Regions from separate parts of the Embleya sp. NPDC005575 genome, predicted to be linked through region 2. Evidence: riboswitches for the same ligand, from Rfam matches in the RefSeq annotation. Region 2 holds a riboswitch; each other region holds the start of a gene.
What was found. Region 2 has a riboswitch for cyclic di-AMP ahead of ABZS54_RS36355 (NlpC/P60 family protein). Riboswitches for the same ligand answer to the same signal wherever they lie in the genome.

Region 1: it holds a riboswitch for cyclic di-AMP, as region 2 does, so the genes downstream of both, ABZS54_RS30800 (transglycosylase family protein) here and ABZS54_RS36355 (NlpC/P60 family protein) in region 2, are expected to answer to the same signal.
Region 3: it holds a riboswitch for cyclic di-AMP, as region 2 does, so the genes downstream of both, ABZS54_RS12770 (transglycosylase family protein) here and ABZS54_RS36355 (NlpC/P60 family protein) in region 2, are expected to answer to the same signal.

Annotation. Positions count from the first base shown of each region.
Region 1 covers NZ_JBEXCV010000119.1:18,412-21,681, forward strand. The annotation lists gene ABZS54_RS30795 (FAD-linked oxidase C-terminal domain-containing protein) at 111-866, shown strand; cyclic di-AMP (ydaO/yuaA leader) riboswitch at 1,131-1,364, shown strand; gene ABZS54_RS30800 (transglycosylase family protein) at 1,397-2,656, shown strand; gene ABZS54_RS30805 (glycerophosphodiester phosphodiesterase family protein) at 2,808-3,270, opposite strand, start outside.
Region 2 covers NZ_JBEXCV010000174.1:28-3,297, forward strand. The annotation lists gene ABZS54_RS36355 (NlpC/P60 family protein) at 150-1,121, opposite strand; cyclic di-AMP (ydaO/yuaA leader) riboswitch at 1,128-1,286, opposite strand; gene ABZS54_RS36360 (LLM class F420-dependent oxidoreductase) at 1,783-2,748, opposite strand; gene ABZS54_RS36365 (hypothetical protein) at 2,869-3,270, shown strand, end outside.
Region 3 covers NZ_JBEXCV010000028.1:68,433-71,702, forward strand. The annotation lists gene galE (UDP-glucose 4-epimerase GalE) at 1-855, shown strand, start outside; cyclic di-AMP (ydaO/yuaA leader) riboswitch at 1,307-1,528, shown strand; gene ABZS54_RS12770 (transglycosylase family protein) at 1,533-2,864, shown strand; partial or broken gene ABZS54_RS12775 (hypothetical protein) at 3,024-3,270, opposite strand, start outside.

The sequences.
Region 1 (3,270 bases), on a different contig from region 2:
GGTCCCGAAGCAGCCGGTGTCCACGTAGGCGATCACCGGCTGCGCGGACTCAAGTACGGCGTCACCCGCACCTACGTGCTGGGCCTGAGGCGGTACTGCCCACCGGCGAGGTGATTCGCACCGGCGGCCGGCTGTGGAAGGACGTGGCCGGCTACGACCTGACGCGGCTGCTCACCGGCTCGGAGGGCACCCTCGCGGTGATCACCGAGATCACCATGGCCTTGTGCCCGCGCCCGCCGACATCGGCACCGGCGCCGGCGCCGGCACCGGCACCGCGTACTTCCCCGGCCTGGCACACGCCGGCCGTGCGGTCGCCGACACACTCGCCGCCGGCATCGTCCCCGCTGGAATTTTTGGACCGGCGCTGTATCGGCGCGGTCGAGGACTTCGCCCACCTGGGCCTGCGCACGCACGGTGGCACGCTGTTGTTGTTCGGTGACGACGGCGCGTCGGACGCGGTGCGCCGCGACCTGGCCCGGATGGCCGACCTGTGCGATCGGGCAGGCGCGAGCGAGTGGACCCTGGCCGAGGACGTGGCCGGCGCCGAGGCGCATCCGCGCGCCCGCCGGCTGGGCGACCGGCTGCCCGGCCGGATCGTCACCACCTCCGGCGGCTACGCCGCACACCTGGCCTCGATGAATCGGCCTGACCGCGCCGGACCGGGCCATCGCGTCGAAGCCGACATCGCAACCGCACGCGCCTTCGTCATGCGCGCATCCCTCGAACGCCCGACACCGCGAACCGGCCCGGATTCCAGGCCCCGCCCGGATTCCAGGCCGGATTCGGCGCCGGTGCATCCCGGATCCGGGCCGATGAACGGAGGGTCATATAGGGGTAATTCGGACATTTCATTTCCGGGCGCATGACGCACGTCACATCTCGCATACCGAAGGTCAGGACCTCGTACGCACCGTAAACCGAGTTTTCCGGATTCTCACCCGGAGCGATTATGCAGCGACGGTGAGTAAGCAATTCGGGCACAATGCGTATGGCGATCGGGACTTTAGGTCCCGATATTCCACCCTTCCGACCTGAATTTTCGGTTTTGGCGAATCGTGATGTTTGGTTCCACGCCGGGGGTGTGCGTAGTTTGGTGCTTCGCCACACCAGTCCGGTGCTTGGCGAAATGGTCTCCCGGTTCGCCGAATCCTGCCGCCGGAGCGAGGCCACGGTACGAAACCCGAAAGGCAGGAGCGGGGGAACCAAGTGGAATGCCGTCCCGGGCGTCTGTGACACAGACGCCCATTCGGACGGCTTGGGGTGAAGCCGTGCCCGTCCCTTACATCCAAGGGTCGAACACGGCCGGGCGAGACTCTCCAGCCCGAATCCGACAGCTCACTTCGTAGGCGTGGGAGAAGGAAAAATCTTCGTGCAGTCGTTCATCACCCCTGCCCGCATGCCCAAGAAGACGCGTCTCGCGCTGACCCTCGGCATGGCCGGCGCCATCGTCGCCGCCCCGCTCATCACCGGTCTCGCGACCGCCAACGCCGCCTCCGTCTCCACCTGGGACAAGGTCGCCATGGGCGAGAGCTCGGGCAACTGGCACATCAACACCGGCAACGGTTTCTACGGTGGCCTGCAGTTCACTCAGAGCACCTGGAACGAGTTCGGCGGTCAGCAGTACGCCCCGCGCGCCGACCTCGCCACCAAGGACCAGCAGATCGCCATCGCGGAGAAGGTCCTCGCCGTGCAGGGCCCCGGCGCTTGGCCGAACACCTCCGGCCCGGCGGGTCTGACCAAGGGCGGCCCCAAGGCCGCCGTCTCGCCGAGCACCAAGTCGTCCGACTCGGCCGCGACTTCGGTCAAGGTCGCCCCCAAGGTCGCCGAGAAGCCGGCCGCGACCGCCCCCACCGCGCCGAAGATCGAGGTCGTCCCGGCCGCCGCGAAGCCCGCGTCGACCACCACCTCGTACTCCGTGGTCAAGGGTGACAGCCTGTCCAAGATCGCTGCCGACAAGGACGTCGCCGGTGGCTGGCACAAGCTGTACGCCGACAACCGCGGCGTGATCGGCAGCAACCCGAACCTGATCAAGGTCGGCCAGAAGCTCTCGCTCTCCGGCAAGGCCGCGGCCGCCACCACCACCGCCACCAAGGTCGAGGCCGCGCCGAAGGCCGCGCCCAAGACCGAGACCGTGGCCGAGACCAAGCCCTCGGTGTCGGTGAAGGTCGCGCCGAAGACCGCGGTCAAGGAGAAGGCTCCCGTCGCGGCCAAGGTGTCTTCGGCCAAGGCCGGCAGCACCTCGGTCAACTCGTCCGGTTACGTCGCTCCTGTGAACGGCGCACTGGGCACCGCGTTCGGCACCGGCGGCAAGCTGTGGTCCAGCGGCAGCCACACCGGCCAGGACTTCGTGGTCGGCACCGGCACCCCGGTGAAGGCGATCACCTCGGGCACCGTGGTCAGCGCCGGCAACGGTGGCGCCTACGGCAACGAGATCGTGATCAAGCACGCGGACGGCAAGTACTCGCAGTACGCGCACCTGTCCAGCATCGGCGTTCGCGCCGGCGCCACGGTGAGCACCGGTCAGCAGATCGGCCTCTCCGGTGCGACCGGCAACGTGACCGGCCCGCACCTGCACTTCGAAATCCGCACCACCCCGAACTACGGCAGCGGCATCAACCCCCTCACCTACCTGCGCGCGCACGGCGTCAACATCTGATCCGAGCGTCATCAGGCAGTAACCGCACGGTGATAGCCACCATGCGGTAGCCGTACCAGGGCCGGGCCCGTCGACCACGCGTCGACGGGCCCGGCCCTTTTTCGCGTCCCCACCCTGCGGCACACGCCGAAGTCCCCGCGGATCGGGTCGATCAGCCGCGTGCCGGATACCGCTTGGGCAGCGGCAGTCCGCGCGCGGCCATCAACTCCCGCAGCCGGTCGGGGTAATCGGTGATCAGGCCGTCCACTCCGTCGTCCATCAGCTTGGCCATGGTCGCCGGGTCGTCGATGGTCCACGGCACGACCTCGATGCCCATCGCATGCGCCCGGGCGACCATTTCCCGGGTCACGTACGGGCGGTAGTTCGGGTCGGTGACCTTGCCGTCCTGCGGGAAGCCGTGCACGGGCGAGAAGGTCGTGGCGCCGAACGAGGCGATCGCGCGCAGCGGGTCACCGCCGAAATCGTCGATGTCCAGGCCGCCCAGCCAGGGCGAGGCGCCGGGCTTGCCGACCTGGAGGAAGTCGTAGTTGGTCAACGCGACCAGCGGCAAGCGCGGTTCGACCTGCCGCATGCGCTTGAGCGCACCCCAGTCGAAGCTTTGGATGGTGACCTGG
Region 2 (3,270 bases):
AGGTAGGGGTGGGGGGGGGCCCCGGGCCGGATGCGCGTCCCGCTATGCGGTTGTCCGGTGCTGCCGTGGCCGAGTACCGGCGCCGGGCGCCGAGAACCGGTGAAGGTCCTCGATCACGGCAGCACCGCCTGCGGCGGTCTTCGGGGTGATCAGACCGGGCGGGTGGCGCCGGCGATCGGCATGGTGTTGATCGAGGCGATCTCGATCGGCTTGCGCGGGTTGGCGGCGTGCACCATCTTGCCGTCGCCGATGTAGATGCCGACGTGGCTGATGCCCGAGTAGAAGAACACCAGGTCGCCGGGCTGCAGGTTGGCGATCGACACGTGCGGGTCGGCGGCGAACTGGTCGTTGGTCACACGCGGCAGCGAGATGCCCGCGGACTTGTACGCGGCCTGGACCAGACCCGAGCAGTCGTACGCGTTCGGGCCGGTGGCGCCGTACACGTACGGCTTGCCGATCTGCGCCTTGGCGAAGGCCACGGCCTGGGCGGCCCTGCTGCTCGACGCGGCGGACGAGCCGCCGGTCGGCGCCTGGTTGCCCTTCGAGCCGCCGGTGGCGGGCTTGGCGGGGGCCTTGGCGGCGGGCTTGACCGACACCTCGGCCGACGGCTTGGTGGCGGTCTTGCCGGGGGTGACGCCGGTCTTCGGCTGCACCTTGATGCTCGGCTGGGCCGGGGCGGCGGCCTTGGACAGCGCGGGCGCCGAGCCGGTCAGCTTGAGGGTCTGCCCGATCTCGATCAGGTCCGGGCCGGACGGGAGCACGTCGCGGTTGAGTTCGTACAGGCTCTGCCAGCCGCCGGTGATCCGGTTGGTCTGGGCGAGCCCGAACAGCGTGTCACCGGCCTTGACCACGTAACCGGCCTTGTCGGCGGGTGCGGCGGTCTCCTGCGCGGCGGGCGCGGCCTGGACCGGGGCGGACTCGACCGCGGCGGTCGGGGCCGCCGACAGTACGGCGGAGGCGCCGGAGGGGACCTGCTCGGAGGTGGAGGGGGCGGACGCCTGGGCGGTGCCGGCAGTGGCGACCGGGATCACGACACCCATGCCGGCGATGCCCACCGCCGCGACGAAGCGGCGGACGTTGGCGGGTCGAGCGGCACGATGGCGAGCGTTTGCGGACAGCATGAAATGGGGTCCTCTCCTGTCGCCTACGAGGTGAGCTGTCGGATTCGGACTGGAGCAGCCCGGTCGCGGGACACGCGACTTCACCCCTAGCCGTCGCCGGAACGATCCCGGCCACGGCGATCCACCTGGTTCCCCCGCTCCCGTCGGATTCTTCGATGTAGACCTCCCGCTGCCGGCGACGGGATTCGGCGTACCGGCGGCGGGGTTCACCCGAAAGGTGAATCGGCGAGAAAGGTAGGCAATGCGGATGCCGGATCACAACCGAAACGCCGACTTTGCCTCCGGTGTAAAGGCGGAATAAAGGCGACATCTCGCCCGAGCCCGACCCGATGCACCGGTGGTGACGAGGGCGTATCTCGGAGAGTGGCGTGATCGTTCGGTCACGGAAAATAATCGAGATTCGTTGTGGATCATGGGAAATGAATTACTACGTGAAGTCGGTTATATAATTTATGTCCGTTATATCCATGCGATCTACATCACATTTCGGGCGGTTCGACCGGATGGACATGCCGGATATACCGGTGATCAAGCGATCCGCTCCACGCCGATGCCGCTCGGGCCGACGCGCGCCCCTCGCTGCGACGAGCCGGGCCGCGGAAGTCGGCGTCGGTCGGACGCCCCCGCCTGCGCAGCCCCCCGCCTGCGCAGCCCCTTGCCGTCACAGCTCGCGCAGCGCGGCCAAGAGCTTGTCCCGAGCCCAGTCCAGGAATGCGTGCTGGGTCTCACCGCCGATCTGGACGAGCGCGACCTCGGTGAACCCGGCCTCCGCGTACGCGCGCACCGCGTCGACGAACGCGCCCACGTCGTCGCCGCACGGAATCGACTCGGCCACGTCCTCCGGCCGGACGAACCGCGTCGCGTCCGCGAAGCCCGCAGTGCCGGGAAGCTCGGAGTTGACCTTCCAGCCACCCCCGAACCAGCGGAACTGTTCGTGGGCCCGCGCGATCGCGGCATCCCGGTCGGGGTCGTAGCTCACCGGCAACTGGCCCACCCGAGGCTTGCCCGCGCCGCCGTGCCGATCGAATTCGGCCAACAGCTCACCCCGGGGCTCGGTCGCGATGACCAGATCGGCTATTTGCCCGGCCAGTGCGCAGCCCTGCTCGCCGGAGACCGCGACGCCGATCGGGGGCGGTCGCTCCGGGAGATCCCACAACTTCGCGGACTCGACGTCGAAGTGGGTGCCGTGATGGTTGACGTATCCGCCCGCGAACAGCGCCCGGATGATCTGCACCGCCTCGCCGAGCATTTCCTGCCGCACGTCCGCCGCCGGCCACCCGCCGCCGATCACGTGCTCGTTCAGATTCTCGCCGGAGCCGAGTCCGAGCCGGAACCGCCCGTCCGACAACAACTGCATGGTGGCGGCCTTCTGCGCCACCACCGCCGGGTGATAACGCATCGTCGGACACGTCACGTACGTCATCAACGGGATTCGCGACGTGGCCTGTGCCGCCGCGCCCAGCACGCTCCACGCGTACGACGCGTGGCCCTGCGCGTCCAGCCATGGAAAGTAGTGGTCCGAGGACACCGAGAAGTCGAACCCGACCTGCTCCGCGTGCACCACGTGCTCGACCAGATCCTTGGGCCCGGCCTGCTCGGTCATCATCGTGTAGCCGATTTTCACCATGGGACGCGGGTGCCCGACCGGCTCGGCCGAAAACACACCCGCGATGCCCGCGCTGCTCCACGACCCGCATCGGGACCGAGGGGTTTCCACCGGATATGCGTGCGACGAGGCGGCACTGTGGTGCGCACAGGCGTAGCCGACGAGTACGCCGATCGGGAACACCGGGGGTGGGGCATGATCGCCGCAGTGCGCGAGAGCGTTGCGACGGGAACGGCGTGGGCGTCGACAAACCCGCAGGCGGGCCGGGATCTGACGGACTGGTCCGCGCCGACCGGTCCGGCTCGGCTGTACCTGGTCCTGGCGCTGGTCTGCCTGGGCTACTTCGTGGTCGCCTGGCTGCTCCGCTTCCGGCGCGCGTACCGGCTGCGCAGGCGCCCCGAGCCGCCCACCGCCGGGCGTCTCCTCGACGTCTGGGAGATCGCGCTGCTGGTGGGCGGTTCGACCCGGTTCGCCCGGGTCGCGCTCGTGGCGATGCATCGCCGTCGGCAGGCGGTTATCGGTGCGGATCGTCGCATCAGCCTG
Region 3 (3,270 bases), on a different contig from region 2:
GAGCGGGTTCCCGAGGGGGTGCCGCTGGTGGTCGGCTCGGTGCTGGATCGGGGGCTGCTGGACGAGGTCTTCCGGGCGCACGCCGTGCACGGCGTGGTGCACATCGCGGGCCGCAAGCAGGTGCCCGAATCGGTCGCGCGCCCCCTCTTCTATTACGAGGAGAACGTCGAGGGTCTGCGCACCCTGCTGGCGGCCATGGTCGCGGCCGACGTCACCCGCATCGTGTTCTCCTCCAGCGCCGCCGTGTACGGCATGCCCGACGTCGACCTCGTCGACGAGGACACCCCGTGCCTGCCGATCAACCCGTACGGCGAGAGCAAGCTCGTCGGCGAGTGGATGATCAAGGCCACGGCGCGCGCACACGGGATCTCGTACGCCTCGTTGCGCTACTTCAACGTCGCGGGCGCGGGCGCGCCGGAGCTCGCGGACAAGGGCGTGTTCAACCTCGTGCCGATGGTGCTGGAGAAGTTGACGGCGCATCAGGCGCCGGTGATCTTCGGGGACGACTACGACACGCCGGACGGCACGTGCGTGCGCGACTTCATCCATGTGGTGGATCTGGCCGAGGCGCACGTGGCCGCCACCCGTCGGCTCGCGACCGACCCGGACGCGCATCTGGTGCTGAACGTGGGTCGCGGCGAGGGCACATCGGTGCGCGAGATGGTGGAACTCATCGCCGAGGTCACCGGTTTGCGCGACCTCGCACCGGAGCGCCACCCGCGGCGCGCGGGCGACCCGGCCCGGGTGGTCGCGAGCGCCGACCTGATCACCACCGAGTTGGGCTGGAAGGCCCGACTCGGCACGCCGGACATGGTGCGGAGCGCCTGGGCCGGTTGGCAGACGCCGCGCGGCTGAGACGGCGGAGCGTGGTGCGCCGCGCCGGTGGGTCGTCGGCCCTCGGCGCGGCGGGCCGTGGTCGCTCAGAACGAGGTCGACGAGCCTGAAGTCGCCTGCAATGTATCGATATGCGGCAAATTGCCTGTGGGGTGAATCACGTCGGCCGCGAGTGCGGGCGACCGTCCGGATGGGCATGGGCGCCCTCGCGCGACGCTACGCGCGATGTCGATGTGACGAGCGGGGCGTAGGTGATCGTTTCCGGACGATCCGGATACACGGCAACCGGGAGCCCCTGTCACGCATTTCCGACGGATTCACCACGGAACGCCAACTACGGTCCTTTCCGTAAGGGATCATCTACATTGCGCTCATCCGCAAATCGGATATTCGACGTCTATCCGGCACGGACTTGTGATCTTCGTCTGGGCCTGCTTAGCGTTCGATCCGTCCGTATCCCACACGGACCCCGATCGCCGGTACGCCGAATCCTGTCGCCGGCCGTTCGGGAGGCTGACGAGCACCACACGACAGGAGCGGGGGAACCACAGGTGAACCGCCGTGAACGGCCCCGATCGAGACGATCGGGCGCCGCGAACGGCTTGGGGTGAAGCCACGTCCTTCGGGATGTGGCCGGGCTATCGATCTCCGGCCCGAATCCGACAGCTCACCTCGTAGGCGTGGGAGAGGATCCAGCCATGCTGTCCGGAACCGGGCGTCATCGCCGTCGCAGCACCAGTAGGACCACGCGTCTGATCGCCGCGGCGGGTGTCGCCGGAGTCGGCGTCGCCATGCCGATCATCGGCGCGGGCACGGCCCAGGCCGCCTCCGTGAGCACCTGGGACAAGGTCGCCATGTGCGAGAGCACGGGCAACTGGCAGATCAACACCGGCAATGGCTTCTACGGCGGCCTGCAGTTCACCCAGAGCACCTGGAACGAGTTCGGCGGCACGCAGTACGCCGCGCGGGCCGACCTGGCGACCAAGGGCCAGCAGATCACGATCGCCGAGAAGGTGCTCAAGAGCCAGGGCCCCGGTGCCTGGCCGGTGTGCTCGATCAAGGCGGGCCTGACCCGAGGCGGCGCGGCCGCCGACGTCGACACCGGCTCCTCGGCCGGCAAGACCGCGCCGAAGACGGCGCCCAAGACCGAGACTCCCAAGGCCGCGACCCCGAAGAAGACGGTCGCCACGCCCAAGATCGAGGTCAAGTCCGAGGCTCCCAAGTCCGAGGCTCCCAAGGCCGAGACGCCGAAGACCGAGCCGGTCGCCAAGGCGGACTCCGCCGCCACGTCGTCCTACGTAGTGGTCGCCGGCGACACGCTCTCCAAGATCGCCGGCGCCGCGCACGTGCCCGGCGGTTGGCCGAAGCTGTACGAGGCCAACAAGAGCGTCGTCGGCGAGAACCCCGACCTGATCTTCCCGGGCCAAAAGCTCGCGGTCGACGGCAAGGTCGCGCCGACCACCGCCAAGACCGAGGCCGCGCCCAAGGTCGAGGTGCAGAAGCCGGAGACCCCCAAGGCCGCGCCGAAGACGGAGACCAAGCCGGCCGCGCCCAAGACCTCGGTCAAGACCGAGGCCGCCAAGTCCGATTCCAAGCCCGCCGCGAGCACCGAGAAGGCGTCCGGCTCGTACGTCGCCCCGGTCTCCGGCGCCACGCTCACCGCGAGCTTCGGCTCCGGCGGCTCGCGTTGGTCCAGCGGCAGCCACACCGGCCAGGACTTCGCGGTCTCCACCGGCACCACGGTGCGCGCGGTCACCTCGGGCACCGTCGTGTCGGCCGGCTGGGGCGGCGCGTACGGCAACGAGGTCGTCATCCGGCACGCGGACGGCAAGTACACCCAGTACGCGCACCTTTCCTCGATCTCGGTCAAGGCCGGGATGAAGGTGCAGACCGGCCAGAAGATCGCGCTCTCCGGCGCGACCGGCAACGTGACCGGCCCGCACCTGCACTTCGAGGTCCGCACCACGCCGAACTACGGTTCTGCGGTCAACCCGATGACGTGGCTGCGCAGCCACGGCGTGAGCGTCTGATCCACCGCACTCCCGCGCCGTCCGGCGGGCGTTCCCTTCGGGGAGCGCCCGCCGTTCGCATGTCCGGGCGTTCCTCGCAGCCGGCCGAATCGTGTCGTCACGGCGGCCATGTGGTGCGCCGAGCGCCGGCGGGACGGCGGCGCGGTGCGCACCACGCGGTCAGGACGGCCATGCGGTGCGCAGCGTGCCGTCCGGCCCGAGCCACAGGGCGACCGGCCGCCCGGCGCCGTCCATCGCACCGGTGGGGCCGACCGCGACCGGGTACTCGTCCAGCACGATCGGCGGGCCGGCCGGGCCGACCACGACCGGGCGGCCCTCGGCGTCCCGGGTGCAGACGGCCGTCGTGTCGTCCGGCCGGGGCAGCGGGTACAGCGCCTCGTGGCCCGCCCCCGCGCTGCGCGCGCCC